Regions from separate parts of the Limnobaculum xujianqingii genome, predicted to be linked through region 2. Evidence: riboswitches for the same ligand, from Rfam matches in the RefSeq annotation. Region 2 holds a riboswitch; each other region holds the start of a gene.
What was found. A riboswitch is a leader RNA that binds a small molecule or an ion and turns the genes downstream of it on or off. The one in region 2 is predicted to bind thiamine pyrophosphate.
Positions count from the first base shown of each region.

Region 1: it holds a riboswitch for thiamine pyrophosphate, as region 2 does, so the genes downstream of both, thiB (thiamine ABC transporter substrate binding subunit) here and thiC (phosphomethylpyrimidine synthase ThiC) in region 2, are expected to answer to the same signal.
Region 3: it holds a riboswitch for thiamine pyrophosphate, as region 2 does, so the genes downstream of both, thiM (hydroxyethylthiazole kinase) here and thiC (phosphomethylpyrimidine synthase ThiC) in region 2, are expected to answer to the same signal.

Region 1 covers NZ_JABMLK010000002.1:315,234-326,265, forward strand. Annotated here, with positions in the region: gene GOL65_RS15245 (DNA polymerase II) at 1-1,568, opposite strand, end outside; gene GOL65_RS15250 (DsbA family oxidoreductase) at 1,909-2,607, shown strand; gene thiQ (thiamine ABC transporter ATP-binding protein ThiQ) at 2,701-3,399, opposite strand; gene thiP (thiamine/thiamine pyrophosphate ABC transporter permease ThiP) at 3,383-4,993, opposite strand; gene thiB (thiamine ABC transporter substrate binding subunit) at 4,969-5,976, opposite strand; TPP riboswitch at 6,054-6,175, opposite strand; gene GOL65_RS15270 (DUF554 domain-containing protein) at 6,308-7,024, opposite strand; gene GOL65_RS15275 (DUF5862 family protein) at 7,673-7,975, shown strand; gene GOL65_RS15280 (sigma-54 interaction domain-containing protein) at 8,332-9,339, shown strand; gene flgN (flagellar export chaperone FlgN) at 9,359-9,730, opposite strand; gene GOL65_RS15290 (hypothetical protein) at 9,733-10,017, opposite strand; gene GOL65_RS15295 (hypothetical protein) at 10,224-10,811, opposite strand; gene GOL65_RS15300 (winged helix-turn-helix domain-containing protein) at 10,786-11,032, opposite strand, start outside.
Region 2 covers NZ_JABMLK010000002.1:1,439,444-1,450,475, reverse strand. Annotated here, with positions in the region: partial or broken gene GOL65_RS20710 (endonuclease V) at 1-97, opposite strand, end outside; gene hemE (uroporphyrinogen decarboxylase) at 90-1,154, opposite strand; gene nudC (NAD(+) diphosphatase) at 1,260-2,036, opposite strand; gene rsd (sigma D regulator) at 2,139-2,633, shown strand; TPP riboswitch at 2,748-2,863, shown strand; gene thiC (phosphomethylpyrimidine synthase ThiC) at 2,960-4,894, shown strand; gene thiE (thiamine phosphate synthase) at 4,887-5,555, shown strand; gene GOL65_RS20680 (HesA/MoeB/ThiF family protein) at 5,558-6,313, shown strand; gene thiS (sulfur carrier protein ThiS) at 6,303-6,503, shown strand; gene GOL65_RS20670 (thiazole synthase) at 6,505-7,293, shown strand; gene thiH (2-iminoacetate synthase ThiH) at 7,290-8,423, shown strand; gene rpoC (DNA-directed RNA polymerase subunit beta') at 8,730-11,032, opposite strand, start outside.
Region 3 covers NZ_JABMLK010000001.1:1,620,021-1,631,052, forward strand. Annotated here, with positions in the region: gene purN (phosphoribosylglycinamide formyltransferase) at 1-215, shown strand, start outside; gene speG (spermidine N1-acetyltransferase) at 378-911, shown strand; gene GOL65_RS07405 (TetR/AcrR family transcriptional regulator) at 1,164-1,766, shown strand; gene GOL65_RS07410 (hypothetical protein) at 1,788-2,690, shown strand; gene GOL65_RS07415 (hypothetical protein) at 2,709-2,945, opposite strand; gene epd (erythrose-4-phosphate dehydrogenase) at 3,169-4,230, shown strand; gene thiD (bifunctional hydroxymethylpyrimidine kinase/phosphomethylpyrimidine kinase) at 4,495-5,292, opposite strand; gene thiM (hydroxyethylthiazole kinase) at 5,289-6,104, opposite strand; TPP riboswitch at 6,139-6,242, opposite strand; gene GOL65_RS07435 (HlyD family efflux transporter periplasmic adaptor subunit) at 6,291-7,460, opposite strand; gene GOL65_RS07440 (type I secretion system permease/ATPase) at 7,471-9,630, opposite strand; gene GOL65_RS07445 (TolC family outer membrane protein) at 9,630-11,032, opposite strand, start outside.

The sequences.
Region 1 (11,032 bases), 1.1 Mb from region 2:
GTGATAGATGAGGCAAGACGAGGATCGAAAAACCGGCAGCCGCTGGAACCTAACACACCATAAAAGGCATTCATGATAATTTTTAGCGCCTGAGATAGCGGTTTATTATCGGAACGTTTAGCTTCTTCGCGTCCACGCCATATTTGCTCAACAATGTCGGGCAAACAGTGGGTGGTTCGGGAAAAACGGGCATGGCGGAAACCGGGTACCGTTTGCTGTTGTTCTTCTTTTAGCGTTCCGGCAATCAGACCAACAGGATCAATGAGAAAAGTACGAATAATAGAGGGATACAGGCTTTTATAATCAAGAACCAACACTGAGTCATACAGACCGGGAGTGGAAGACATCACATAACCCCCGGGGCTATGCTCTTCCGGTAAAGTACCCAAATTAGGCGCTACATAGCCGATTCGATGCATACGGGGAAGATAGAGATGAGTAAAAGCCGCAACCGAACCGCCACTGCGATCGGCCGCTAAACCCGTGACGGTTGCTCGTTCTGACAAGAAGGTCATTAACTGGGTTTTATCAAAAATGCGGGTAACCAGCACGCAGTCCATCAGATTGTAGTAGGCCAGCGCAGGCTTATCCTCCCTGAACATGCGATTGATTTCATCCATTCGCTGGTAGGGATTATCGATGGCTTTTCCTTCGTTTAATAATTCCCGGGAAACATTTTCCAGACTAAAGGAGGCAAAGTTCCAGGTGGCGCTTTTCAGTGCTTCAATACCATCAATAATTAAACGCCCGCTAGCAGAAGCAAAGAAATGCCCCTGTTTGAAACCATGTTCTCGCCATTCCAGTGGGCTATTATCCCGGCCAAAAGTGAGGGGTATCTGATAGCGTTCAGCATGTTTTTGTAACACCCGTAAATCGAACTGCACCAGATTCCAGCCAATAATGACATCGGGATCGTGTTCTGCGATCCATTGGTTAAGTTTTTGCAGCAGCAAGGGACGGCTGGCGACATACTCGAGATTAAAGTCATGCTGGTGAGGTGTGCCATTTTCCGGACCGAGCATATAGACCTGCTTTTGCCCACAGCCGTACAGACCAATAGAATAAAGCTCTCCGTGTTCTGTGGTTTCAATATCCAGAGAAACGGTAGTTAAGTTAGGGCGATAATCAGGTGCCGCTTTTATCTGAGCATTTATCAGGCTACCATCGGCAGCTGGTTCCCCCTGAAACCAGACCGGAGCTGTAATAAAACGTTCCATCAGATAACGTTCTGGCGGTCGGATATCCGCTTCATATAGCGTAATGCCTGATTCGTTCAGACTCTTTTCTATGCGTTGCAGTTGGCGATACTGGCGGCAGTACAATCCATCTACCGGCTGGCAGCTAAAATCCTGCATTTCCAACGGACGCAAACTCCATCCTCGTTCAGAGGAGAGCAAGGTAGTAATACGGGCATTACTGGATGCAGGAGAAAAAGCAACGGCTTGCTGTAAGGGTAAACGTATACGCTGTGGGCCACTGTCCGTTGCCAGCCAGTAGTCAATTTCAATGCCTGAAGGGGTATCCCGCCAATGACGAGTCAGGATAAAACCTTGTTGAACTGAATTCACCGTATGCTTACCTTTAGTCGTTTAATGCAGTAAAGAATCGAGCTGGCAGAAGTATATTCTAATATGTATATTTATACAGCTGTTATCCATTGTCATTTTTATTGGGAATGAAATGGTTTTGTTCTATCTTTAAAGAGCAGAGATGTTCTTTTTAATTGCCGTAATGACCTACGATATATTCTGTATGACCTGTTTTTTAGATGTATCCATTGGGTTGGGGGCATTTAATCAGAAATAATGGGAATAACGTGATGCTAAAAATATTTATTGGGTGCTAGCTTTGTTGCCCCCACTTTTATTCAACGGTTAACTCAGAATTATCGTGAAGGACAAAAGTATTATGAAAATACAAATATGGTCTGATTTTTCCTGCCCGTTTTGTTATATCGGTAAACATCATCTCAAACAAGCGCTGGTTTCTTTTGCGGAAAAAGAGAGTGTTGAGATTGTATTGCGTAGCTTTCAGCTGGACCCCAGTGCACCAAAGCTAAAACAAAAAGATATTTATACTCATCTTTCTGAAAAATATGACATGAGTATACCTGAAGCCAATGAAATGACGGCGAACATTGCTCAGCAGGCAAAACAGACCGGACTTGATTTTCATTTCGAAAAACTGATACCAACTAACACTTTTGATGCACATCGATTATTACATTACGCTGCAGAACAGGGTGTGATGGAGGCCACCAGTGAGGCCTTGTTCAAGGGTATGTTCACCGATGGACTCAATTTGGCGGATATTGATACGCTGATTAATCTGGCTAATGAAGTTGGATTGGAGCCATCCGAAGTTAAGGCAGTATTAAATTCCGATCGTTATGCGGATAGCGTTCGTACGGATGAATCCTTTGCCCGACAGTTAAAGATAACCTCAGTACCTTTCTTTGTATTTGATAATAAATATGCGGTATCCGGAGCGCAGCCTGCAAATGTGTTTAGCGACATTCTGGTAAAAGTGCAGGAAGAGAAGGCTCGCTTAATTCAACTGGATAATGCCTCACAGGGACCATCCTGTTCTGATGATATTTGCTATTGATTATTATCTGACCGATGTTTTCCGGCTGGTGGCATATTCTGGTCGGAAAAATACCGGATCATCTGGCGACAGGCCAAATCGGACTGTTTAGCTTTAGCTGGTTACACCCAATATGCGTGCTGCATCAGATTTTCCACTGAGAAGGTCCTGTGTTGAATCGTCATAAACGATATTACCTTCTACCACCAACAGTGTTCTCGGTGCGATACGTGCTGCATCATCCAGATTATGCGAAACCATCATTAATGTGAGCTGTTGTTCATCACATACGCTTTCCAGCAGAGATAACATGTCGTAGCGCAAAGCAGGATCGAGCGCAGAGAATGGTTCATCTAAAAGCAGGATAGGTTTATCTCTGACCAGACAGCGGGCCAGCGCAGTACGTTGACGCTGGCCACCGGATAGCTGAGAGGGCAAACGGTCAAGGTAATCAATGAGTCCTACCCGACGGCAAATCTCCAGCCGTCTTTGTTGCTGATCTGGCGTTAACTTAAGGCCGGGATTAAGCCCCAATCCAATATTTTGCTCAACGGTAAGGTGAGCAAACAGATTATTTTCCTGAAATAGCATAGAAACCGGACGCTGAGCCGGTGGCGTATGGCTGTGTTCAATATTGTTCAACCATAAGCTACCGCTTTCAGGCATGACGAATCCGGCAATCAGATGTAATAAAGTGCTTTTCCCGGCCCCGCTGGGGCCTAGAATGGCAACGCGCTCACCAGCCTGAATATTCAGGTCAAAACACATGGATAGCGGTGGATAAAGATAGCTTAATTTATTCAGAGCGATCATGGCTACGTCCGGGAAGTCGTTCAATCAAAGAAAACAGAAAAAAGCACAGCAGCAATAACAGTAAGGCCGTTACGGCACCAGATTCACTGCGGTAATTTCCCAACTGCTGATAGAGATAGTAGGGTAAGGTGCGAAATTGTTCATTGCCGAACAGCGCGATCACGCCAAAATCACCAATCGACAGCACACTGACAAAGGCTAATGCCTGAGCCAGTGGGCGCTTCAGGGCTTTTAACTCAATCCAACGTAATCTGTTCCAACCGGTTAACCCTAACGATAAGCTAAGTAAAGAATAGCGCTCACCCAGATCGCGCATCGGGTTTTCCAGTACTTTTAACGCATAAGGAATTGCCATCAGTGCATTAACCAGTATTACGATGCCATCAGCAGAGTCTGGCAGTCCGGTGGTGCTGTTTAGTAGTAAAAAGAAACCGGTGGCTAACACAATGGCTGGCATAGCCAAAATGACCATACCGCTGATTTCGAGTCTGGCTCCCCAGGGGTTGTGGCGTAGGCGAAGTTCTCTGCTGCTCCACAATAACATCATAGTTAGCGCCAGGCTGAGCAACCCGGAACCCAGAGCAATACGCAACGAGGTAAATAATGATTGCCACATTGCGCTTTGTTGAAGCACCTCAAGTGCTGCGCTATTAATACCATCCAATATTACGGCCATCAGAGGTGGAAGCAGCAAACATAAGGTCAGGGTAATCAGCAGACCATCGGTTATTTTACTTAGCTGGGAATCTTGCCGGTCTCGCCATTGTTGACCGTAGGTATTTCCCACGGGTAATGACGGGTTGAGGCGCTGGCTGAGAAGTACAATAGACAGACAACAGACCAGTTGAATTAATCCTAATAAAGCGGCGCGTTGAGGATCAAAGTCATAATGCAGCGCCTGATAAATGGCCAGTTCAACGGTGGTTGCTTTAGGACCGCCACCGAGAGATAACACGGTAGCAAAGCTGGCAAAACATAACATAAACACTAATGCACCGGTTGGCAGGATTTGACGCTTTAAGGCTGGCCATTCAACAAAACGAAAGCGCTGCCATGAGTTCATGCCTAATTGCGCAGCTAACTGACGTTGCTCAACCGCAATACCTTCCAGCGACTGGAGCAGCAGCCGGGTCGATAACGGTAAATTGAAGAAGGCATGCGCCAGCAAAATGCCCTGTAATCCATAGGGAGAGAAATCATAGTCAAACCCCATGGAGCTTAGTAAGTTAGCCAGCCAGCCTCGTTGACCATATACGCTGAGTAAGCCAAAAACAGCGACCAGCACCGGCAATACCAGCGTCATTGCGCACAGGCGCAACATCAACGTTCTACCAATAAAACGTCGGCGATAAAGTGCCCGGGCAACAAAAATGGCCGGTATCAGAGAAACCAATACTGATAAAAAGGCCTGCCAGAAAGTAAAACGTACCACATGCCACAGGTAGCTGTCATTTAATAGCTGCCGGATATCCCCGGCAGGAGAATAAAACCACAGCGCAGCAAAAGCAGCGAACGCAACGCTGAGGATCAACGTTGCGGCAATCAAACCCGGCCAAAGCCAGAAGGGAATTAGCGGCTGACGGCGTTTTGCCATGCCTGAATCCATGAACTACGGTGTTGTGCTACATCTTCAGGGCTAAACTCCAGCGTTGCTGCAGGTTTTGCTGTTTGCGTAAACGCTTCCGGTAGTGGAATATCAATAACCGGATACATCCAGTTGGTGGTTGGAATTTCCTGTTGGAATGCTGGCGTCATAATAAAAGCCATAAATTTGGCTGCCAACTCAGGCTGTTTGCTATTAGCCAACATACCTGCAACTTCAACCTGCATATAGTGACCTTCACTAAAGTTAGCCGCAACGTAGCGATTATCTTTCTCTTCAATCACGTGATAGGCCGGAGAAGTGGTATAGCTGAGGACTAAATCGGCCTCGCCTTTAAGAAACAGGCCATAGGCGTCACTCCAGCCTTTGGTTACGGTAACCGTTTTCTTTGCTAACTTTTGCCAGGCCTGTGGAGCCTTATCGCCGTAGACTTTTTGCATCCATAGTAGTAAACCAAGACCCGGTGTGCTGGTACGTGGATCCTGATAGATAACTCGCCATTTCTCAGGGCTTTCAATCAATTCATTCAGGCTTTTTGGTGGCGTCTTTAGCTTTTCGGTATTGTAAACAAAAGCAAAATAGCCATAGTCATAGGGAATAAAGGTGTCGTCTTTCCAGCCGCCGGGTAAGGTTAGTGAGTGGGCATTTACATCTAGTTTATGTGAAACAAATAAGCCAGACTGCTTCGCAGCAACCAACAAGTTGTTATCTAAACCCAAGACCATATCTGCGGTACTTTTTTTCCCTTCCATCTTTAAGCGATTAAGTAATGATACGCCATCAGCCAGCGGAACCAGTTTCAATTCACATTGGCACTGCGCTTCAAAAGCTTTCTTAATCTTTGGGCCAGGGCCCCAGTCAGAGGCAAAGGAGTCATAAGTATAAACGGTTAGAGTAGGGCGGTTGTCTGCCGCATTAGCCAGTAACGGGCAAATGGCAAGAAACCCGATTGCGGTGATGAATTTTTTAAACACTTTGCACTTCCCTAAATAGATTAGTCGGAAACAAAGGTCTTTGAGTAATTTAAGCTATTCAGCGAGCGGATAAAAAAACTGAACAAACTCTCAAATCCCTCCGCCGGGATTAACCGGATCAGGTTCTACGGGTATGGTCTGGTGTGGTTTCACACGATGAACACATTCTCAGCTTTATTTAGCACCCCGTTGAGAAGGGCACATTGTAGAGTCTGTTTAGCTTGTGGGAAAGGGATTATTATCAGGAGTGAATACTAACTTATTTATTACTGCTTTCAGCCACAGCCTGACAGCTTTTCAGACAGTGGCGGTTTATCAACGGCAATTGCCATTAGCCCATAAATTTATGCCAGTACAAAGAGATAGGAATAATAAGAATTAAAGCGGGTAAGAAGTTGACCACGGCAAAGGTTTTTATCTGAGCAATACGTAATCCAACGGCAATCATAATAATACCTCCGCAGGCGGAGAAATCCCCCAGCGTAATCTCTGTCATATACGGCATAATCAAGCGAGCAGAAAAATAGAGGGTACCCTGAACTAAAAGCTGAGGGATAGCGATAGACATGACGGCTGCCCCCATGGTGGTGGCAAAAATCATGGCAGTGAAGATATCCAGAATAGACTTAACCACCAGCAGTTGATAATTACCCGTCATCCCTTCAGTGAGCGCACCAACAATACCGGTACCTCCAGCACAAAACAGAACGATTAATGCGGTAAAATTCTGGGTGTAAAGCTCAGGCGTCATGCTATGGTTTCGCACTGGAATAATTCGAGCTAGTCCACGTTGCACCAGAGAGCCAAACTTTTGCACGCCTTTTTCCATATAGCAGATTTCACCGATAGCCAGCCCCACGATCAGGGCAAGTGCAACAGCGGGTAATTGCTGAACTTTAATCGTCATTACCACACCCATGGCAATGGATATCATGGCGAATGCAGCCGGCAGGCCATCTTGCAAACGTTTTGGCATCACTGGTGCTAAAAAAAGGCCTAATCCTCCGCCAATGAAAACGGCTGCGCTGTTTAGTAATGGACCAACCATGATTTCTTCCTACTTTTGTTTTTTTACAGGCAACGTCATCCTGTTCTTTTGGAGATAGCCTGGTTATCAGTACCCATATGGGCTAGGGGATGAACGCTTATGAAGTTTGTTGTTAGCAGAAGGTACAGATTCAACAACAAAGAGTAATGTAGATGATATCCCATTTTATCAAAGTTGTTTTTGCTTATTGTGGGCAAATTTATATCACATAGTGTGTAAATTAAAAATGACGGCAGCCTGATAGAGAGCGAGAGTGATTACGCGGGTTTATCAGGCAGAACTCGCTACTTTTTGATACTTGTCAGGATTATCTTGTTTTTATTAGTTATTTATAATAAATATATTTATCAGAAACTGTCATCAATATATTCTGGTTTATAGCTTAAATAATATTTGTATATTGATAGAAATAAGTATTTCTTAGGTGTTTTACTTACGCTGTATTTGTCATTTGTTGTTTTTATAAGTACCGTCTTGCACCGTTTTAATGTATTAATTATTCGGTCTTATATATGATATAAAATTAGTTTAAATTAATAGAAATAAAAAAATCATTTGTGATAAAAATAATCACGCCTTAGAACTTCGAGGCTTTTATTTCGACCATCAGCTTTTGATTGGTTTTTATATCTATAAAAGGGAATTATCATGCGTGAATTACAAAACAGTGAAATTGAACAAGTAAGCGGTGCTTGGGCTGCAAACTTTACTGATGCTCTGGAAGGTGCTTTAGTTGGTTTCGGCGAAGGCTTCTCAACTGGCCTGGGTTTAGGTACTAAAGTTGGTGGCTCTGGTGGCGGCGTATTAGGCTTTGGTCTGATCGGTTCTCTGGTTGGTGCTTTTGTTGGTCCAGTTGTTGGCGGCATTTACGGCACAATCGGTGGATTTGCTTTAGGTAAAGATGAAATCAAATCTATCGCTAAAGATTACCGTGACGCGTTCACTAAATAATCTTAGATTATAGTTTGTGTGTAAAACAGAGAGCCTGGCTCTCTGTTTTTCGTTTTTGATTATAATTATTTGAAGATAAAAAGCGATTCTTCAATAATAGTGATTATCATTTAATCAATCTTCTGCTGTACGGTAATAATCAAAATTAATTAGCCTGTAAGGCTAACTAATACTCAACATTATGATTTATAAAAATTAATATATTAATAATTGATTAATGTAAAACAACGCTTTTGAGGTGCGTATACTGACCTGGATTTAAAAAGAAAATTCGTTAACAGGTCAATTATATATAAATTAAAGTGTGTTACTTGATTAACGAATGATAGGAAATTATCTTAGTCAGGTGAAATATTATGCACCCCAAACCAGTTTCTTCTGCGAGTGACACCACCTTTGTTGCTATTTCTCCTGCCTCTTTAAATTTATTTTCTCAAGCAAAAAAGATCGCTAAATACCATGTTCCGGTGCTGATTACCGGAGAAACAGGCACGGGAAAAGAGTGTATTGCCAGATATATTCACCACCATGCTTTTGGTCAGGATGCGGCCCCTTACGTCGGCGTAAACTGTGCCGCGATTCCGGAAGATATGCTGGAAGCCATGTTGTTTGGTTATGAAAAAGGCGCTTTTACTGGTGCGGTAAATAGTATGCCGGGAAAGTTTGAGCTGGCGAATGGTGGAACTTTACTGTTGGATGAAATTGGCGATATGCCGTTATCGCTGCAGGCTAAATTATTACGCGTTTTACAAGAACAGGAAGTGGAGCGATTAGGGAGCCACAAGAAGATTGCTTTAAATATTCGCCTTATTGCCTCTACCAATAAAGTTCTGGAAACAGAGATTGAACAAGGACGTTTCCGGCAGGATCTATTCTATCGTTTATCGGTTGTACCTATTCATATTTTGCCATTGCGGGAACGCCCGGAAGATATTTTACCGTTAGCTAAACGTTTTATTCGTAAATATAGTTCTTTCTCTGATGATGTTCTCCATTTGGATGAGTGCGCTGAACAAACACTTTTACACCATGCGTGGCCTGGTAATGTTCGGGAATTGGAGAACGTTATTCAGCGGGGCATTATTATGAGCAATGGTGGATTAATTCAGCATGCGGATTTAGGGCTAAATAATAGCGTTGTCACAGAGGGGATTTCCGCTTCAGAACCATCAGAACAATCAATAAAAAATCTAAAAACGCGCGGACGTCTGGCTGAACACCAATACATTATGGACTTGCTGAAACGGCATAAAGGCAGTAAGTCCAAAACAGCACAATTTCTTGGTATTACTCCCCGAGCGTTACGCTATCGCCTCGCCTCTATGCGTAAGCTGGGGATTGATGTGGAATGCATTTCATCATAGCGTTTTATATCTGAGCCTGTTATGCCCGGGTGGATAATATCTGATGGTTAAGCGCACTAAGCCTGCTGCATTCATGCATCCGTTGCATGATATCGTTCCATAACTCTTTAGCCTGAATATGATGATTGGCGGGTAAGCGGGAAAATAAAAACAAAATGCCTTCGTCATGCGGGGGAATGCATAAGTTTTTTAGTGTCGATATACGTTTCTGTGCAGACTGAGTCAACTGATGATAAATATGGCTAATACGCTGGTTAATCTCATCTATTGCATCAGTTTTACGTGCGGTAATCATAGCCTGCTGCTGTTTTAGCAACAAAATAAGCCTGATATAAGATCTTCGGTCGAGCTGAAGTTCCGCCAGCAATTCCATAATTTGTTCTTGTAGCATCTTCACTTGTCCACACCCCGATAGTAATCCAGGATCGTGCTGGCAATGTGCTCTGGGTTGACGCCTATTCTTCCAAGTTTGAGTGCTGCTTTAATAGTAGTGACTTTTTGAATATCCACTTCCGGCAAAATAGCGAGTATCCGCAAGGCTTCTTTCAGGTGTGAAGGTGAATCTTCATCGCCTTGTATGCTATGACTTTCTTGCGATTGTTTAGTTAAGGTTGACCGATTTTTACTTTGATAATCAAATAAATGTGGATGAGTTTCTTGAGTATGAATCGCTTTCATAACGCTTCCTTTGGCTTAATTAATCAGAGGTAAGCCATCTGCTGTTATCATCGAACGTATATTGTTACGCTCCGTAGAAAACCGACACTCACCGGTTTTATTCAGGTGAGTGTCGGTTTTGTCATACTCAGATTAAGCGGTTGTACCTGATTAAAACTTTAACTGTTTGGTCAGGAATTTTTATTTCAGGCGATATTTGATCTTTTTCAGAAGAACCAAAAGGATCGTTTTGCCGTCGTATTTTTAGGTGCCGGTATCATACTAATCGGAGAGCCGTTGACATTGGATATCTTATCCTGAACGACGCTATTGGGATAAACGAATAGTAATCCATTCTGAGAAACGATTAGCTGGTTGGTTTCTACGGCATAGCTACTGAGAGCCAGATTTCGCTGTTTACTAAAGTCCATTACGCTATTAATCAATTCATCGTGCTCTGGGCTGTAGTAATAGAGTGGTGTAAATGTAAAATCTGGGTATTCATCATCATGATTTTCTTCATCCAGAATCATTTTTCCTTTAAAAATGAATCTCTCATCAGTTGGTTTGGTAATGCTGACTAACAGGTTCTGAATACCGGAATAAAGACGAATGTTGTAGACCTCGTCTTTTTCAGATAGCAGATCGTAAAAACCAATTTGCGACTCAAGATCAATATTTGATAAGGATGGTATTCTGACGGATTCCGGTATCGCAGGTAACTCGGCAGATGTTGTTCCAATACATAACCCTGTGATAAATATAATGAATGATAATATTTTTAATTTGTTAGCTATGACAAGTAACCAGTTCATTTAATTTTCTCTCTGTTTCCTGATAAACCAGCGTATTTAATTTTTCGCCGTTAACCCGCCAGTGAAAAATGTTCATGCTGAGCTCTTTATTTTCACAGGCTGATTGAATTGAGAAGGTGTAATGCAGTATTGAATCCGTAGCCCGATAGTAAGCATGAATAATGGTTTTGGTATTACTCAAAGACTGGTTAATTTTATTTAGTGATTCTTTTAGCCTTTCA
Region 2 (11,032 bases):
CTATCCAGTCAGGCTCAGTAAAACCCAGCCGATCGTCTTTAACAATCAACCGGGCTTTTTTCGACTGTTCTGCCCGCAAAGAAGCGGTATCAATCATGATAGGCGCGAGACAGTTTATGAACCGCTTCGACAAAGGCACCAGCATGTTCAGGTGGAACATCCTGATGAATGCCATGGCCCAGATTAAATACGTGGCCGTTACCATGGCCAAATCCGGAAAGAATTGTTGCTACTTCCTGCTCAATTCTGGCTGGAGGAGCATACAACATAGAAGGATCCATATTTCCCTGTAGCGCCACGCGATCGCCCACCCGCTTACGGGCATCGGCAATATCGGTAGTCCAGTCCAGACCAAGCGCATCACAACCGGTAGCCGCCATGGCTTCTAACCATTGACCGCCACCTTTAGTAAACAATGTTACTGGTACTTTGCGGCCTTCATTTTCTCGAATCAAGCCAGCAACGATTTTGTGCATATAAGCCAGTGAGAACTCCAGATAATCGCGCCCGGTTAATACGCCCCCCCAGGTATCAAAAATCATTACTGACTGAGCACCCGCTTTAATCTGAGCATTCAGATATAAAATGACGCTGTCGGCAATCTTATCCAGTAGCTTGTGCAATACGGGTCCATCGGCATACATCATCTTTTTGATTTTAGTAAATGCTTTGCTGCTGCCACCTTCAACCATATAGGTTGCCAGAGTCCAGGGACTGCCAGAAAAACCAATGAGAGGAACCTCGCCCTTCAGATTGCGACGAATAGTACGCACCGCGTTCATCACATAGGCTAATTCTTGTTCCGGATCGGGAATCGGTAGATTATCGACATCCGCCTTGCAGGTAATAGGACGTTCAAAACGAGGACCTTCACCAGCTTCAAAGTAAAGCCCCAATCCCATAGCATCAGGAATAGTTAAAATATCGGAGAACAAAATGGCCGCATCCAGCGCATAACGACGCAGTGGCTGTAACGTGACTTCACAAGCCAGTTCAGCATTTTTACACAGTGACATAAAGTCACCGGCCTCTGCTCTGGTTGCCTTATATTCAGGCAAATAACGACCTGCCTGACGCATCATCCAGACAGGAGTTACATCAACAGGTTGGCGTAATAACGCACGCAGATAGCGATCGTTTTTTAATTGATTCATTATTTTTATCCTTCTGGTATTGCGCGCATTGTAGCATGCAACAAGCTCTTCCAATATAAAGAGGGCATATTACTATATCTGCCCAATATACTGGTCGGCAAAATGCTAATAATCATGCTCAGATCGACATATTGCGATGGTATCTTCAATTAATCGACGCGCTACTGTACCAGGAGGCGGAAGTTGAGGAAGATTGTCATAACGAAACCAGTCGGCATCCAGTAATTCTGAAGTATCGATTTTCAGCTCTCCACTCGCATAATCAGCTAAATAAGCCACCATCAGAGAGTGTGGAAATGGCCAGGGTTGAGAAGAGATATAACGCAGATTTGTCACCTGCAAATTACTCTCTTCTTGCACTTCTCTGGCTACTGCTTGTTCCAGCGTTTCACCTACCTCGACAAAACCCGCCAGTGCAGTGTAGATCCCACCCCGATGGCGGTTATGCTGCGCCAGCAAAATTCGGTCTTCACGGCGTATCGCAACAATAATACAAGGTGCTATTTGAGGATAGTAGCGTTGACGACAGTTATCACATAAACAGGCCCACTCGCGCTCGCTGACATACATTGGATGACCGCAGTAACCACAGAACTGGTGAGCCCGATAGAACCCCTCTAACTGAACAGCTCTGCCTGCCAGCTGAAACAAACCTCTATCTTCATTTAGCAATTGTCGAACTGAAGCCATTTCTCTTGAGCGCTCTTTACACACCAGCCAGACTGACTCACTTTGCCACTCGCCAATTCGATGTGCCTTTTCTCCCGACAAACCAAAATCGTTGGCACTACCATAAGGCACCTCACCTTTTGGCAGCCATAACTTCCCGGCGTGGCTCAATAACCACCAGCCTGATTCATTACCTTGTAGTTGTTGCTCCATAGCCGTTTCGCTCAACCTCTTAATTTACTGGAAATCTGACAACAATAGATTTACATTACTTTAACTTGCTATTTTACTAACAGCCATCACTCTGGAAACACTATGCTAAACCAACTTGAAAGCTTAGCCGAGCGCGTGGGCGGCAAAATTAAACTGATTGATCAGTGGTTAGAATCACGTAAAAACTTACTGGTTACTTATTACCGTCTTGTTGGTATTAAGCCAAACAAAGAAAAAAATATCCCTCTCGATGAAAAAGCCCTAATCGATTTTGGACACCATTTGGTGGACTACCTCTCCTCTTGTCATTTTCATATTTATGACAAAGTCATTATTCAGGAAGAAGGTGCCAGTAGCCCCAATCTGCTGATTGGCCAAAAAGCCTACCCGAGATTAGAAGAGAACACTCAAAAGATTATGGCGTTTTACGATAATTATGTCGAAAAGGGCATCAACGAAGACACCATATTACAACTGCATGAAGATCTTTCAACTGTTGGCGAATTGCTGGAAAGACGCTTCTCCCTGGAAGATAAACTAATTCAGGAAGCCACTAACAGCTGGCTGAGCCATCACTCTTCTGCTGCATCAAAATAATCACTAAACGTGGTGCCATTCACTGGCACCATTAAAGTATAAACCCGGCGCAAAAAACAAACTTGTGGTTTTTGTTAGCTTACTTATACTGTGTTGCATCACCGTTTTTGGTGATTAATCTTGTCGGAGTGCCTAGTACCACCCTGGTGACACAGGCTGAGACCGTTAATTCGGGATCCGCGGAACCTGATCGGGCTAATACCCGCGAAGGGAACAAGAGTAATTTCTTCCAGATAAACTGAAACTGTTTAACGCCTTTTCTGCTTTATCGTTACTCCCTCTCCGAACTCCGGACAAGCAATCCTTAATTTTATTAGGAGTTTGCTATGTCTAACCGAAGAACCCAACGCGCTCAGGCGCAGCAATTTATTGACCAGCTACAGGGAAATGCCTTTCCCGACTCAAAACGTATCTATCTGCAAGGTTCACAAACAGATTTACGTGTTCCTATGCGTGAAATTCAGTTATCGCCAACGCTGATCGGTGGTAGCAAAGAGGTGCCTGAATATCAGGATAATGAACCGATTCCGGTTTACGATACTTCTGGCCCTTATGGCGACCCTCAGGCAACGCTGGATGTGCGACAAGGGTTACCGGCGCTGCGAAAAAACTGGATCGAACAGCGTGGTGATACTGAGCCATTACCTCAGGTTAGTTCGCACTTTACCCAAAAGAGACTGGCGGACGAGGGTTTAGACCACTTGCGTTACACTCACCTTCCCGCCCCTCGCAAAGCGAAACCCGGTAAACGAGTTACCCAGTTGCACTATGCCAGAGCGGGTATGGTAACGCCGGAAATGGAATTTATTGCCATTCGCGAAAATATGGGACGGGAGGGCATTCGTACCGATGTATTAAAGCAGCAGCATCCCGGACAAAATTTTGGCGCGGTATTGCCGGACAACATCACCCCCGAATTTGTCCGTGATGAGGTGGCGGCTGGTCGGGCTATTATTCCTCTGAATATCAATCATCCGGAATCAGAACCGATGATCATCGGCCGAAACTTTCTGGTGAAAGTAAATGCCAATATCGGTAATTCTGCGTTGACCTCTTCTATTGAAGAAGAAGTAGAAAAGCTGGTTTGGTCTACTCGCTGGGGAGCGGATACGGTGATGGACCTCTCCACCGGTCGTTATATCCATGAAACCCGCGAATGGATTATCCGCAATAGTCCGGTACCCATCGGCACTGTTCCTATTTATCAGGCGCTGGAAAAAGTAAACGGCGTTGCTGAAAACCTCAGTTGGGAAGTATTTAAAGATACGCTGGTCGAACAGGCTGAACAAGGGGTTGATTACTTCACTATTCACGCCGGAGTACTACTACGTTACGTACCAATGACCGCCAATCGTCTGACGGGTATTGTCTCACGAGGCGGTTCCATCATGGCGAAATGGTGCCTTTCCCATCATCAGGAGAACTTTCTCTATCAACACTTTCGCGAAATTTGTGAATTATGCAGCCAGTATGATGTTGCACTTTCGCTGGGCGATGGCCTGCGCCCCGGCTCGATTCAGGATGCTAACGATGAAGCCCAGTTTGCAGAACTGAAAACGCTGGGTGAACTGACTAAAATTGCCTGGGAGTATGATGTTCAGGTGATGATTGAAGGCCCGGGCCATATTCCTATGCATATGATCCGCCAGAATATGACCCTTGAGCTGGAACACTGTCATGAAGCACCTTTTTATACCTTAGGCCCGCTGACCACCGATATCGCCCCGGGATACGACCATTTTACCTCTGGTATTGGTGCCGCCCTGATTGGTTGGTTCGGCTGCGCCATGCTTTGTTATGTCACTCCCAAAGAGCATCTTGGCCTGCCAAATAAAGACGATGTAAAGCAAGGACTGATTACCTACAAAATAGCTGCTCATGCTGCCGATCTGGCGAAAGGACACCCTGGCGCACAAATTCGTGATAACGCCATGTCAAAAGCCCGCTTTGAATTCCGTTGGGAAGATCAGTTCAATCTGGCCCTCGACCCGGAAACCGCACGAGCCTATCACGATGAGACATTACCTCAGGCTTCCGGCAAAGTTGCCCACTTCTGTTCAATGTGTGGACCAAAGTTCTGTTCAATGAAAATTTCTCAGGAAGTGAGGGATTTCGCCAAAGATCAGGCGCAACAAAATCTGCTGTTGGTAAAAACCAGTGGAATGAACGAAATGTCAGAAAATTTTCGCGCTCAGGGTAGCGAACTTTATCACCCTGCCGCCTCAGATACCGCAATAACGGAGGAAAACTCTCATGGCTGATACCGCTCTAAACCATCTTTCAGCATTACCCGACATCCCATTTCCTCCTACAGAGAAAAAGCTGGGGCTCTATCCGGTAGTTGATACTCTGAGCTGGATTGAACGTTTGCTCAATGCAGGCGTCACCACCATTCAGTTACGTATTAAGGATCAGCCTGACATCGAAGTGGAAGATATTATTCAACAGGCAATTGAGCTGGGAAAACGCTTTAATGCACGCCTGTTTATCAATGATTACTGGCGACTGGCGGTCAAACATCAGGCTTATGGGGTCCATCTTGGCCAAGAAGATTTACTCACAGCCGATCTCAGAGCCATTCATCAGGCGGGCCTGCGTCTGGGCGTTTCTACCCATGATGACCAGGAGCTGGCGCTAGCCGTTGCTGTTCGCCCTTCTTATATTGCCTTGGGTCATATTTTTCCAACCCAAACCAAAGACATGCCTTCGGCTCCACAGGGATTAGTTGAACTAAAACGTCATGTGGCCACTATCCCTGATTATCCTACCGTTGCTATTGGCGGTATCAGTATCGACCGGGTACCTGAAGTATTGGCTTGCGGAGTTGGTAGCATCGCCGTGGTGAGTGCAATAACGAAAGCTCAGGACTGGCGTCAGGCCACCGCAGAACTGCTCCGATTAATCGAACACGAGGAGCGTTAATTATGCTGAACGACAGCGAGTTTTTGCGCTATAGCCGTCAATTACTGCTGGAGGATATAGGACCGGAAGGGCAAATCAAACTCAGACAATCTACAGTATTGATCGTGGGGCTGGGCGGGCTTGGCTCTCCGGTATCGCTCTATCTGGCGGCAGCTGGCGTAGGCAACATATTATTGGCGGATGACGACAAGGTTCATCTGACTAATTTACAGCGTCAAATACTGTTCCGTACTCAGGATATTGAACGTTCTAAAGCCGAACTGGCAAAAGAGCAGTTACAGGCGCTGAATCCACAAATTCGTTATCAAGTTCTGACCCGGAGACTTACCGGCGAGAATCTGAATCAAATCTTATCCCAGGTCGATCTGGTACTGGACTGCTGCGATAACATGGCAACCCGTCATGCAGTTAATGCCGCCTGTATTCAACATAGTATTCCACTGGTCAGCGGCAGTGCAGTCAGTTTTAGCGGGCAGCTAATGGTTATCAAACCCCCGTTCGATCATGGCTGTTATGCCTGCCTCTATCCTGAACAACAAGAACCCGAACGTAACTGCCGTACCGCCGGAGTACTTGGTCCAATGGTTGGAACAATTGGCTCATTACAGGCACTGGAAGCAATAAAACTGCTGGCTGGAGGAAGTTCAGCGTTGGAAGGCAAACTGCAACTATTTGATGGCAAACAACATCAGTGGACTACTTTACGCTTGCATCGCGATCCGGGCTGTCAGGTATGTGGAGGTCAATATGCAAATTAGGGTGAATGAATCACCGGTTAGCGTGGAAACCCCAGTTACTCTGTCAGTTCTGCTCCAACAGTTAAATAAATCCACGGTGGGTATGGCAGTAGCCGTTAATCAACAAATATGCCCGCGAACTCAGTGGGATAGCCATTTACTTCATGATGGCGACGAGATTTTACTTTTTCAAGCCATTGCAGGAGGTTGATATGTTAACCATTGCAGAGACAATATTTACCTCACGTTTGTTTGTGGGTACCGGAAAGTTTTCGTCTTCAAATATGATGATGCAGGCTATTGCGGCTTCAGGCTCAGAACTGGCTACCATGGCAATGAAACGGGTCGATATTCATAGCAACAGTGATGCTATTTTGGCACCACTACAGCAGCATGGCATCAGGCTGTTGCCGAATACCTCCGGAGCAAAAACCGCCGCTGAGGCTATTTTTGCGGCTCAGTTAGCCAGAGAAGCGCTGGAAACTAATTGGCTTAAGCTGGAAATTCACCCTGACGCGCGCTATCTACTGCCTGACCCGATTGAAACCCTAAAAGCAGCAGAGGAATTGGTTAAACAAGGATTCATTGTACTGCCCTATTGCGGTGCCGATCCGGTGTTGTGTAAACGCCTGGAAGATGTTGGCTGTGCCGCAGTGATGCCATTAGGTGCACCCATTGGTTCCAATTTAGGTTTGGTCACCAAAGAGTTTTTAAAAATCATTATTGAACAGTCTGGTGTTCCGGTGGTGGTGGATGCAGGAATCGGCAGCCCAAGCCACGCCGCTCAGGCGATGGAAATGGGAGCGGATGCAGTATTGGTTAATACCGCCATTGCCGTAGCCAACGATCCGGTAAACATGGCGCAAGCTTTTAAACTGGCAGTTGAGGCTGGCCATTTAGCCAGACAGGCCGGATTAGGGGCGATACGCCATAATGGTCATGCATCCGCTTCCAGCCCGTTAACCGACTTTCTCAAGTCCAAAGCGGTGGAGGTGAAATGAAAACAGAATTTCGTCACCACTGGCAAAATTTGGGCTGGGATGATATTTCCCTTAGTTTGTACGGAAAAACATCAAGAGACGTTGAACAGGCACTCGGCAATCAACAGCGCACACTAAATGATTTTATGGCGCTGATTTCCCCGGCAGCGCTACCTTATCTGGAAGAGATGGCACAAGAAGCACAGAGCCTTACCCGTCAGCGTTTTGGCAATACGGTAAGCTTCTATGCCCCTCTGTATCTTTCCAACCTCTGCGCTAATGACTGTAGCTATTGTGGTTTTTCAATGAGCAATCGCATCAAGCGTAAAACATTAAATGAGGATGAGATTGCACTGGAATGCCATGCGCTAAATGCCATGGGTTACAAACATCTGTTGTTGGTTACCGGAGAGCATCAGGGAAAAGTCGGTATGGATTACTTTCGCCATCATCTTCCTGATATTCGGCAAAAATTCAGCTCACTCATGATGGAAGTACAACCGCTAAAAACTGAAGAGTATGCTGAACTAAAAACGTTAGGGCTGGATGCCGTAATGGTTTATCAGGAAACCTATCATGGACCCACCTATCAACTCCATCATCTGAGAGGTAATAAACAGGACTTCTTCTGGCGGCTTGCAACACCAGAAAGGCTGGGGGATGCAGGCATAGACAAAATTGGATTAGGTACGTTAATCGGCCTTTCTGCCGACTGGCGTACTGATAGTTACTATCTGGCTGAACATCTGAATTTTCTACAAAAGCGCTACTGGCAAAGTCGTTACTCTATCTCTTTTCCTTGTCTTCGCCCTTGTGCCGGTGGAACTGAACCCGCATCGCTTATGGATGATGCTCAGTTAGTTCAGCTTATTTGTGCTTTTCGTCTGTTTGCTCCGGAAGTAGAGCTTTCTCTGTCGACCCGCGAATCACCGCACTTTCGTGATCATGTTGTGCCTCTGGCGATTAATAGCGTGAGCGCTGGTTCAAAAACTCAGCCCGGTGGTTATGCTGATAATAAGCCGGAGCTGGAACAGTTTTCACCCCATGATAATCGTTCTCCACAGCGGGTAGCCGAAGCGCTGATAGCGAAAGGGTTACAGCCGGTCTGGAAAGACTGGGATCGGTATCTGGGGCATATTTCGGGAATATAGATCGCAAAGTTAATGAAAACAGCAAAATGACCGTAAATTATTTTCGCTATGTTGCACAACATCAACCTGCGGTGATAACAGGAGAAAAATAAATTACATATAGTCACCGGGTAAAGGTTGTTAACGCCTTTATCAGGGCCACTGATTTCCCCCCGGCTCTGCATCAGTAATACTGAGGCATTTCGTATAAGAACTTTTATTCGTTATGCCTCAGTCCTTTCTCACTGCCGGCGGGAAAAACCGTCAGGTATCAGGCATAAAAAAACCGCCCCAAAGGGCGGTTTTTTACTCAGCTAATTGGGCTGATTATTCGTCATCACTACCCAGACCAGCATTCAGTAGCTCAGCCAGGTTGGCTGTTGCTTCTTCTGCGCTAACCTGAGGTGCAGCAACGTCTTCAACATGACGGCGACGCGCACGATCCTGATGATAAGCATAACCGGTACCCGCCGGAATCAGGCGACCAACGATAACGTTCTCTTTCAGACCGCGTAACTCATCACGCTTACCAGCAACGGCAGCTTCTGTCAGCACGCGCGTTGTTTCCTGGAACGATGCCGCAGAGATGAAGGACTCTGTTGCCAACGATGCTTTGGTGATACCTAACAGGTCACGAGCAAAGGTTGCAGCCAGTTTACCGTCAGCTTCAAGAGTGCGGTTAGCAATCTTGATGCGAGAGTATTCTGCTTGCTCGCCTTCCAGGAACTCTGTGTTACCCGGATGAACGATAGTACCTTTACGCAGCATCTGACGAACGATAACTTCGATGTGTTTATCGTTAATCTTAACGCCCTGTAAGCGGTAAACTTCCTGAACTTCGTTAACGATGTAACGAGTCACTTCATGTACACCACGCAGACGCAGGATGTCATGTGGAGACTCAGGACCATCAGAAACAACGTCACCGCGTTCTACCAGTTCGCCTTCAAACACGTTCAGCTGACGCCACTTAGGAATCATCTCTTCGTATGGCTCGCTGCCATCCATCGGAGTGATTACCAGACGACGTTTGCCTTTAGTCTCTTTACCGAAGGAGATCACGCCGCTGATTTCAGCCAGAATCGCAGGCTCTTTCGGACGACGAGCTTCAAACAGGTCAGCAACGCGTGGCAGACCACCGGTGATATCACGAGTACCGCCAGATTCCTGAGGAATACGCGCCAGTGTGTCACCAGGATTAATCTCTACGCCATCTTCTAACTGGATAATTGCTTTACCCGGTAAGAAGTATTGAGCTGGCATATCAGTACCTGGAATCAGGACATCATTACCTTTAGCATCAATAATTTTCAGCGCAGGACGCAGGTCTTTGGTACTACCAGTACGTTCAGCACCTTCCAGCACAACGATTGAAGACAGACCGGTTAATTCGTCGGTTTGACGAGTAATCGTCTGGCCATCAACCATGTCGGTAAAGCGAATGAAACCGCCTACCTCAGAGATAACTGGCATGGTATGCGGATCCCAGTTAGCGACAGTTTCGCCACCGGTAACGCCAACACCATCGCCTTTCGCCATAACTGCACCGTAAGGTACTTTATAGCTCTCTTTAGTACGACCAAATTCATCGATTAAAGTCAGTTCAGTATTACGTGAAGTGATAACCAGCTTGTTAGCAGCGTTGATAACAAACTTAGCGTTTTTCAGCTTCAGGTTACCCGTATTTTTCACCTGGATACTGGACTCAGCAGCCGCACGCGATGCCGCACCACCGATGTGGAACGTACGCATGGTTAACTGTGTACCAGGTTCACCGATTGACTGAGCGGCGATAACACCGATAGCTTCACCTTTGTTGATGATATGGCCACGGGCCAGGTCGCGTCCGTAACAGTTAGCACAAACACCGAAATCGGTATCACAGCTAACAACAGAACGTACCTTGATAATATCAACAGAGTGCTCTTCTAACAGGTCACACCATTTTTCATTCAATAGCGTATTACGCGGCACCAGAATGTCAGCAGTACCTGGCTTCAGAACGTCTTCAGCCGTTACACGACCTAATACACGCTCACGCAGAGGTTCTTTAACGTCGCCACCTTCGATAACTGGTGTCATCACGATACCATCGTGAGTTCCACAGTCGTCTTCGATAACCACCAGATCCTGTGCCACGTCAACTAAACGACGAGTCAAATAACCGGAGTTTGCTGTTTTCAGTGCGGTATCCGCCAGACCTTTACGAGCACCGTGAGTAGAGATGAAGTACTGGAGTACGTTCAGACCTTCACGGAAGTTCGCAGTGATCGGGGTTTCGATGATTGAGCCATCTGGCTTAGCCATCAGACCACGCATACCCGCTAACTGACGAATCTGTGCTGCCGAGCCCCGTGCACCGGAGTCAGCCATCATAAAGATGCTGTTGAAGGAAACTTGTTTCTCTTCTTCACCGTCACGGTTAATCACGGTTTCAGAAGACAGGTTTTCCATCATCGCTTTCGCTACGCGTTCGTTAGCTGCAGCCCAGATATCGATAACTTTGTTATAACGTTCGCCGGCGGTAACCAGACCAGACTGGAACTGTTCCTGAATTTCTGCCACTTCGGTTTCGGCTTCATTGATGATCTCTGCTTTCTTAGCAGGGATCACCATGTCATCGATACCTA
Region 3 (11,032 bases), on a different contig from region 2:
AGCTGGATGGTGGTCCGATTATTCTGCAAGCAGCAGTACCGGTATTGGCACAGGATAGCGAAGCTGAGTTGATTAAACGGGTGCAGGTTGAAGAACATCGTATCTATCCGCTGGTTGTTAGCTGGTTTATGGATGGTCGGCTGGCTATGCGTGATGGCAAAGCCTGGATGGATAATCAACCTTTACCACCTCAGGGTTACGCCGAAGTCGGATAAATGGCACTATGGCTACGATATCAGTTAGCGATGTCGTAGCCATATCCCCTAGCATTAGCCTGAAATAGTACTTGCCCGCAACACATTAACCTGACTAAGCTAGTAAGCCTGTAGTCATGCTACAGTCAAATATTTCTAAACAAATAGCTATCAGGAGTTCCCATGTTGGGTAAACCCAGCGTCAAGCTACGTCCGCTTGAACGTGAAGACCTCAGATTTGTCCACCAGCTCGATAATAATGCCAGCGTTATGCGCTATTGGTTTGAAGAACCTTACGAAGCCTTTGTTGAGCTGTCAGATCTGTACGATAAACATATCCATGACCAGAGCGAACGGCGCTTTATTATTGAGGCCGATAATAACCGCGTCGGGCTGGTTGAACTGGTGGAAATAAACCATATACACCGCCGGGCAGAATTTCAGATCATCATCGATCCAGCCTGGCAGGGGCACGGCTATGCCAGTGCCGCAGCACGATCTGCAATGGAGTATGGCTTCTCTGTGCTTAATCTATATAAGCTCTATTTAATTGTTGATAGAGAAAATGAGAAAGCCATCCATATATACACCAAGCTGGGGTTTGAAACCGAAGGCATTCTTAAACACGAATTCTTTATTAATGGGGAATATCGCGACACTATTCGCATGTGTATTTTTCAGCCGCAATATTTAGCCCGATTAAAGCAGCAAAATTGATCGACTGAAGGAGGGTAATCCATCCGATACTCTCCTTTATTTCTCTGCCTCAATGCCCTTTTCCGTTTGATTAAGATAATCCCCCTTTCCGGCTATTCTTATTTATAATGTGTGCAAAATAGAAATAGCATCGACGTTATTCACCAGAATATTTAGCTCGATGTAACAGATTTAATATTTAACCGATAAAATAAGATAAACTATTTGAAAAATAACGGTATTCTTATAGCAGGAGAGCAGAGAGGTTCGACTATGCGCCCATCAACAAAACTAAAACAACAAAAAATTATTGAGGTAGCAACCCAACTGTTTCTCAAACAGGGGTACCATCAAACCAATCTGGATCAGATTATTGAGCAATGTGGCGGTTCCAAGCAGACTATTTACAGCTATTTTGGTGATAAACGTGGCTTACTAACCGCAGTTATTGGCCGCTGTATTGAAGAAGTTGAAGCCATCTTCAATTTTAAAAACGACGACAATAAAACGTTAGAACAGCAATTAGTTCAGTTTGGCACCAACTATCTGGATACTATCTTATCCCCCACATTACTGAATACTTTTCGCATCTTACTCACAGAATCTCAGCACGATCAGGAACTGGCTGATTTTTATTTAAATCAGGGCCCCTATCGTATCACCAACTATTTAAGGCAGTTTCTACTCTCCCATATGGAACAGGGGCACATTAAACATGGCGATCCATCGGTAGCCTGCGGCCACCTGCTTAGTTTACTGAAGGGCTATATTCAGCATGAAGCGCTATTTGGTGTGAGAGTTCCACCTAAGACAGTGATCAAACAGCATGTCCAGTCGGCGGTAGACTGCTTCCTTAACGGTTATCGCCCAATTTAACTAATTATTATAAAACAGATAATGATGATTAAAGTTGCCCTTACCCCTATTGAACATCAATCCAGAGGCGAACTGGTTGCCTGCTCATGGAGCACTGCCGAGCGCCTGATAGTATTGGAAGCAGAATCCATTCCGGAACGCATTAACGGCCAGTTTGTCCCCAGCCAAACCGACAAACGAAGCTGGTTTATTTCAATCTACCAGCATGGCGAGTTGGTACTGTCTGTTCCTTCTATTGAATCAAAAACCAACTTCCACTATGTACAGATGCTGGACGATCAGCATATTTTATTAGTGGGTGCTCGCTGTCACTACAATCATGGCGATCCGGAAAAGAATGCCGAAGTTTACAATCTGGATGGGCAACGAGTGCGCCGCTTCACTTTAGGCGACGGCATTGAAGATATTAATGTCACCGCTGACAGCGCCATTTGGGTTAGCTATTTTGACGAAGGGGTATTTGGTAATTACGGCTGGGGCCAGCCTCTCGGGCAATATGGCCTGGTGAAGTTTGACCAGGAAGGCAATATTCTCTGGCAGGCCGAACAGTTTGATATTTGCGACTGCTATGCGGTAAATGCGGAAAGTGAGCACTCATTCTGGTTTTACTACTATTCCGATTTCCATCTGGTTCATTTAAACAAACTGCAAGCCACCTCTTATCGGGCTCCCGTTCAGGGCAGCCATGCTTTTGCTCTATGTCATCCTTATTTAGTAATGGGTGGAGGCTATGGGAAAAATGATAATTTCCACGTGTTTAAATTCAACGCATCCTCATTAAAGGAGACAGCAAAACTGTCATTTACCGATTCTGATGGCAAATCTCTGAAGCAGTGCGTTTATAACATGCGCGGTAATCGGGTTATTGCCTTTAATCAAAGCGGAATTTACTACACTATTCTGACACCAGACCTCTGCCAGTAAACTCGCTTTGAATGTCAGTTACCAACCAAATACCGTTCCCTGATCGGTAGATTTATCTGCTGCACCCTGATCTCTGATCCGTTCCATACGGCGATCCCGCTTCATGCTATCGGAAGCGGGGTCATAGTCATAAATCGGTCGTTCCCGATCGTTAACCACACAACCAGAGCCTCGTGGACAAGGTTCAGTATAAGACTCAGAAGTGCATCCCAACAGAAACAGGGTAATACCAGCAATTAACGATAATCTAATCATAGAAACTCCAACATCGCCGCAACAATATAATCACTAAAGTTAATTATAATTTATAGAATTATACAAAAACGATATTAGCGCACTTTACATTGATACCTGAAGTCTGCCATCTTGTTGATTATCTCAAGTCTGGCTATTGATATTGTGATCTCACAACACACACATCTTCTTGCATTACATTATGCTAACCAGCCGGCATGATAACGAACAATAAAGGTATAACATGACCATCCGAGTAGCTATTAATGGCTTTGGCCGTATTGGCCGCAGCGTTTTACGCGCTTTGTACGAATCAGAGCATCATAAAAAAATCAGTGTGGTGGCGATTAATGAATTGGCTGATCCTAACGGTATGGCACATTTATTGAAATACGATTCAACTCACGGGCGCTTTGCCCGTCGCGTTCGTCAGGAAGGAAGAATGTTATGGGTGGATGATGATGCAATACAATTATTCCATCAAAAAGAGATCGCCAACCTGCCGTGGAAATCATTAAACGTTGATATCGTGTTGGATTGCAGCGGCGTTTATGGCAGCCGGGCCGATGGCGAAGCACATATCGCGGCCGGTGCCAAAAAGGTGCTGTTCTCCCATCCGGGAGGAAACGACTTAGATGCCACCATTGTTTATGGCGTTAACCACCATGATTTAAAGGCTGAGCACCGAATCGTTTCCAATGCCTCCTGTACCACTAACTGCATTATTCCGGTGATCAAACTGCTGGATGATGCATTTGAGATTCGCTCAGGCACTGTTACCACCATTCACGCTGCAATGAATGACCAGCCGGTGATTGATGCTTACCACAAAGACTTACGCCGTACCCGTGCCGCCAACCAATCGATCATTCCAGTCGATACCAAACTGGCGGCGGGAATTACCCGTATTTTCCCTAAGTTTTGCGACCGATTTGAAGCGATTTCAGTGCGAGTACCCACCATCAACGTAACCGCTATCGACCTGAGCGTTACGCTGGAAGTCCCTGTCAGCGTGCAAGATATTAACCAACTGTTAGAACATGCGGCTAAAAATACCTTTCAGGGAATTGTGGATTATACCGAGCTGCCACTGGTTTCTACCGACTTTAACCATGATCCTCACAGCGCTATTGTCGATGGCACACAGACCCGCGTCAGCGGTCAGCATCTGGTAAAAATGTTGGTATGGTGTGATAACGAATGGGGTTTTGCCAACCGTATGCTGGATACCACATTAGCGATGATTGCCAGTGAACAGCAATCAGAAGAAAGTTCTGCTAAAAAACTCACAGAACAAACCCTATAGCATTCACTGCGTTTGTTATCTGACGAGAAAACCTAATAAATAGGCTTCAATGGATATTCCGGTCGTAAAAACTAAAGTGTGTATATTGGTTTTGTGCTCGACCGGAAGACCATTTGTACTTAGCCATAGAGTGCGTCGGGCCTAGTCCGCCTAGGGGCACTCCGGCAGCTAAAGCTGCTACGACCCCAACGGCGGCCTCTCCCTCCGATTAACTATGTTTAAACATAAACCTACCCCGTTAGCTAATTACAGAAGGTTTTATGTTTACCACCAACGATGAAAATGATGTACCGGGCCGATGCCGTGACCTACTTCCAGACTGTCAGCCATAATCAAAGCCTGCTGCAAGTAATCTTTCGCCAGCTGTATTGTCTGCTCCCAGCTATCACAACGCGGGCGTAATGCCGCCAGTGCAGCAGAAAGTGTGCATCCGGTTCCATGAGTATGTTTAGTGGCAATTCTTGGGGCACTAAAACGCAGCGTTTGCTGTGGCGTAATCAACCAGTCGGGGCTTTCTGCTTCACTTAAATGCCCCCCTTTCATGAGTACCGCCGGACAGCCCATCCCTAACAGCGCTTTCCCCTGCTCCAGCATTTCAGCCTCACTGGTGGCAACGGGGCAATCAAGCAAAGCAGCAGCCTCCGGCAGGTTAGGCGTAATCAGAGAAACAATCGGCAACAATTGACGACGTATCGCTTCTACCGCTTCAGGAGCCAGTAACGGATCGCCACTTTTTGCCACCATCACTGTATCCAGTACTACGTAAGGAATGGAATAGCGCTTTAGTGATTCAGCGACCACCTGAACAATATCTGATTCAGCCAACATGCCAATTTTGGCACTGTCGATACGCACATCATCCAGCACCGAACTGAGCTGGGCCGCCACAAAATCAGGATCAATGCGATAAACAGACTGTACACCCAGCGTATTTTGCGCCACCAGCGCGGTCATAACACTGGTGCCATAAGCTTCCAGCGCAGAGAAGGTTTTTAAGTCGGCCTGAATACCCGCACCACCGCTTGGATCGGTGCCGGCAATAGTTAATGCATTAATTCTCATAACGTTTTACCCATCAGATGTTCTGGTTGCAGTTGATAAAGCAAATCAAGAAAACGAGGAACAAAGCTCCCCGGCCCGGCAGACTCTTCGGCAGCCACTCCACCACAAAAAGCCATCACCATGCAGGCACTGGCTACCAGTTCGAGTGCTTTCTCTTTATCCAGCGATAAAAAACCAGCCACCACGGCGGATAATGCACAGCCCGTTCCAACCACTCGAGTCATTAGCGGATTGCCAAAAGGCAATGCATAACAGGTTTGACCGTCGGTCACATAGTCAATAGCGCCGGTCACTGCAACAACAGCGCCACTGCGGTTGGCTAACTCAATCGCTGCCGGTAACGCAGCTAAAGAATCATCAGTGCTGTCAACGCCCCGCCCTGCTGAACTAAAGCCGGCCAGCGCCATAATTTCCGAAGCATTACCACGAATAGCAGCAGGTTTCATGGTAAGTAATTGGTGAGCGAAGTCAGTACGATAACCCAATCCACCTACTGCCACCGGGTCCAAAACCCAGGGAACCGCTGCACGATTGGCCGATTCCACCGCCAGCAGCATAGCTTCTGCCTGAGTTTCATTCAGGGTTCCCACATTAATCAAAAGCCCGCTGGCAATAGCGCTAAAATCTCCGGCTTCCTGACGAGCCACCACCATTGCCGGTGAAGCACCTAAAGCCAGCAGAACATTGGCAGTAAAATTTTGCACCACCTGATTTGTCAGGCAGTGAACCAAAGGGGAAGAGGTTCGCAATTGCGTCAGCCAATGGGCCGCAGCAGAACCGGGAAAAGGTTGAAGGTTGTGAGATGAATTCATAAAGCTCCCAACCGGCGTTAAAGAAGGCAGTACCGGTGGGATACCGTGACTTCCCTACGCTGGCATAATCCAGATCAGGTAATACGGGTGATATCTCAGCCGCTGTGCGTGTTGCACAGGGCACCCCGAGTCGAAGTTACATATTAGACGATTGAGTAAAAGGATCAAGGCATTGTCAGGAAGTTATTAACGCTCCCGCAATGCTTCCTCTAACTTATTCAACGGCTTAATCAAATATTCCAGCACTGTCTTCTGTCCGGTTTTAATCTCTACATTGGCGACCATGCCCGGCATAATGGGGAAACGCTTACCGTTTTTATTATGCAGCTCTGCATTTTTGGTTCGCACATAAACCCGATAATAGTACTGATCCCGCCGAACCTCATCCTGTAAGGTATCCGGTGAAACCACCACTACTGTCCCATCCAGATTGCCATAAATAGACGAATCGTAAGCAGTCAGCTTGACCGTTGCCGGAAGGTCCGGGCGAATATAAGCGATATCACGCGGGTTAATGCGAGTTTCAATCAACAAATGGTCTTCCAGCGGTACAATTTCCATTAACTTGCCGCCCGGAGGCAAAACACCCCCCACTGTGGTTACCTGAATATCTTTTACCACCCCATGCACCGGAGAATAGAGCGTGGCGCGATCCAGTTGATCGGCTTTACCTGCCATCACTTCCATCTGAGCATCCAACTCGGCATTGTTTTTTACCTGCTCTTCACGGGCCCGCACTGCGTACTGATTACGTGCTTCATCAATTTTGCCCTGTAGTTCCGTTGCCTGACGCTGCAGACGAATCACTTCAACCCGACTGGCGGCCCCTTTCTCGATTAGCGGCTGGGTCATTTTCAGTTCAGAATTGACCAGATTATATGAGCGCTGCAAGTTAGAAACTGTTTCATCCAGATTGCGTCGTCTTGACTCATACAGTTGACGCTCACGTGCCACCAGCTCCGGCTCCTGTAAGGTATCCGGGCTGAATTCCAGCGGAGCTCCAGTCAGTTCAGAACGCAAACGCTCCGCAGAAGCTCGCAGAGTTCTCACCCTTGATGCTGCCTCACCGTAGTTAGACTGAAAGCGTTTAGGATCAAGCTGTGCCAACACTTGCCCCTTATTAACAATGTCACCTTCATGTACCGACATAACAGAAACAATGCCGCCATCCAGACTCTCAATCACCTGAGCCCGGGTTGAAGGCGTCACCTTTCCGGTTCCAACGGTAACTTCATCTAATGAAGCAAAACTCGCCCAGATAAAAAGCAATATTCCACCTAATAGCGTCAGCCAAACCACTGACGAATGACGGCGTCCTTGCTGAGCCATATCTTCCTGCATTGATAGTTCAGTCATTGGGCGATCCTCAGGCAACGATAGATGCAACATTGGTGTTATGGCGAGCCTGATTCAGGATTTCATCGCGTGCACCATCTGCGACAATTTTTCCTCCATCAACCACCACAATTCGATCCACCAGCGCCAGTAAAGCCGGGCGATGTGTCACTAAAATCAGTGAACGCCCAACCAGCCAGCTTTGCAGCTGACGGATAACATAGCTTTCCAACTGTTCATCCATGGATGCGGTGGGTTCATCCATGGATGCGGTGGGTTCATCCAGCAATACCACCTGCGGATTACGCACAATTAATCGGCTCAACAGCACCATCTGGCGCTGCCCTCCGGATAACCCTCGCCCACCTTCATTTATCAAACGGTCAAGGCTGGAGGCATCCTGTTGTACCAGCGTTAACGCCCCACTGATACGCAAGGCTTGGATCAACTCCTGATCGGTGGCATGAGGATGGCCTAACATCAAATTCTGGCGCAGCGTGCCAAAAAACAGGCGAGAATCTTGCGACAGGTAACCTACCTGACGCCGGATATCTGCCGGATCTATTTGCGCCATATCGACACCATCGATAATCACTTTTCCTTTGGTGGCTAATGCCTGTCCGGACAACAGCCGTAGCAAGGTTGATTTCCCCATACCTACTTTGCCCAGAATTGCTACTCGCTCGCCCGGCTTAATATCCAGACTGGATATCTGTAGTGCTAAATCGCTTTTTTCTTCGTCATAGCTATATTGCACATCTTTCAGTTGATAATGCCCCGCCAGCACCGGACAGCGCGCCATCGGTTTTTCTGTATTGCGATCCAATGGTTTTTTAAGCAGGTCATTAAGTCCGGTCATGGCACTTTTGGCATGCTGCCAGCGAGAGAACACCATGGTGAGTTGCATCAAGGGAGCAATAGTACGGGAAGACAACAAACTACAGGCCACCATGGTACCGGTGGTAATAGTGCCTTCCAGCACCAGATAAGCGCCAAATACCAACATTCCGGCATAGGTAATTTGCTGAACCGACGATGCCCAACCGCTTAACCGGGCACCCCACACTCGCTGCTTCATACCAATCGCAGCACTGACTTTGTGCGTTTGCTCCCACTGACGTTGAAAATAGGGCTCCGCCTGCAGCGCTTTAATGTCTTCAACGCCCTCGATTGACTCCACCAGTACCGCATTGCGCAAGGCACTTTCACGCATTCCCTCTTTGGCTAACTTAGCCATCGGCCACTGTACCAGCAAACCGGGAATCACAATCAGAGGAATAGCCAACAGTGGAATCAACACCAACTCACCGCCGACTGCCGCCATGATGGCCAAAAACAACAGCACAAATGGCATATCCATCGCGGCACCCACGGTGGTTGAAGTAAGCAACTCGCGTACCTGATCAATTTCTCTTAGCTGAGAAATAAAGGAGCCCGTCGACTTAGGACGTGAATCATTTTTAATCGCCAACGCACGGGTAAAAAACATGGAGGAAACTTTTAAATCGATATGCTTACCCATCAAGTCTGAAATATGAGTACGCGACAGGCGGATAAAAAACTCCATTAACGCCGCCATCAATACCCCAACAAACAACACCCACAATGTAGGATAAGACTGCGATGGAATAACCCGGTCATACACTTGCATGGAGAACAAAATACCCGCCAGAGCCAGTACATTACTGATAATCGAAGCCAGTGAAATCTCTGCCAGTTGCCGCCCGGTATGGCGGAAATGGCGCCAAAACCAGTGCTCACGATAGGGTTGTACAAACTCATCAATACGCGAGTCCTGCCCACGGGCAGCAATACCCAGTAACACCACATCCGGCTGGATACGGGCAAGCAACTCAGGCAGCGGCTCCTCACGCAGTAAATCGCCCCCGTCGCCTAACCAATACACTACGCGTTGTTCTTCATCCAGCGACTCTAAAACAATCAATGAACCATCCTGCAACTGCGCCATTACCGGTAATATTTCGTTGCGCCAGCGTACACTGGTCGCCGTCTGAATCTTTACCTGCATGCCCATCAGGCTACTTAAACGCTCCAACCGCCGGGGCAGCGGTAAACTCTCATACCAGCGCATTTGCTGGCGCAGCGCATTAATATCTGTTGAGATGCCAAAACGTCCGGCAGCCCGGGACATGGCGGTTATCCAGCTATCTGAATTGGGTAAATTAGCCATTATGACGACCCTCCAAGTGTAGGGAGGTCATCGCCGGTCACTTTTTGACGCTCGATCCCCAACATATCTAATAGATTATCCACTGCACCGGCATAGCGTACTGCGGCATCCCAGGCATCGTAGCGGGCCATAATGGCGGCGTTATCTGCCTGTAAAACATCTTGTTCAACGCTGAGTAAGTCATTCAGGCTACGCTTATTCAGGCGGTATTCATCCTGATAGACGCTGCGCGTTTGTTCTGCACTGGCTTGCTGTGCTTCTCCCGCTTGCTGACGCTGCTGTGCTCCCAGTAAATCGGCATAGGCGGTTGAGGCTTTCTGATCGATATCCAGCTTGCTGGCTTCAACTTCTGCCTGAGCATTCTGGCGCTCCCCTTCCGCAGCATCGACTCTGGCCGAAGTAGCGCCGCCCTGATAAATAGGCGCATCCACCACCAGCTGTACCTGATCGTCCCAGTATGAGCCGTCACCATCAGCATATCGGGTACGCCCAGCCTGCACTGAAATAGTAGGCCAGTGCTGAGCTTTAGCCTGTTGAATTCGCTTTTCAGCGGCCAGTTGCTTAGCCTGAGAGCTACGAACTGCGCTATTTTGCTGATAGGGTAATGATTTAACGGAAATCTTTTGCCCCAACAGGTCTTTTGGTAAATCCGGATAGTCGGTAGCAACCACGCCGGTCAGTGCCGATAGTGAGGCCTGCGCTGACATCACCTGAGCCTGATACTGTTGATAAGTGGCTTTCATACCGGCAATGCGCGTTTCTGCCTGTAACACATCAGACTGAGAACTTAAGCCCGCCTCTGCCCGCAACGTAGCCATTTCCCGAACGCTTTCAAGGGAAGCCAGATTACGCTGCGCAGCCTGCGCCAATTCCTGATAGCGTTTAACCTGAAGATAACTTTGCAGAGTCTGTTGCCCCACCCCATTCAGAGTGCTGTAAAGCTGATAATTGTAGGCATCAGATAAATCATGCTGTTCATCAATGCTGCCTCCGGTTTTACCAAAGTCATACAGCAATTGCTTTAAATTGAGGCCAACGGAACCATTATTATCCAGCGAGCCTGAGGAATCGGTTTGATGAGAGCGACCAACGCCGCCCTGCAATGATACCTGAGGAAACCAACCGCTTTTTGCTACGTTCAGATTGGCTTTCCCAACGCGAATTTGGGCTGCGGCCTGAGCTATTTGCGGATTACGGGCAAATGCCCGTAAAATCGCTTCATGAATGGATAAACTGGATTGGTTTTGTTCACTGGGAGCAACCTGCCACTGATACTCTTCCGCCGCATAGCTTGTGGGCAGAAAAGTTAAAAACAGGCTGCTTATGCCGCAACATAAACCGATAAGGTAACTGGAGGGCCGAACAGCGGATCGATGTCCGGCGCCAGGGCAACGTTTGGTGT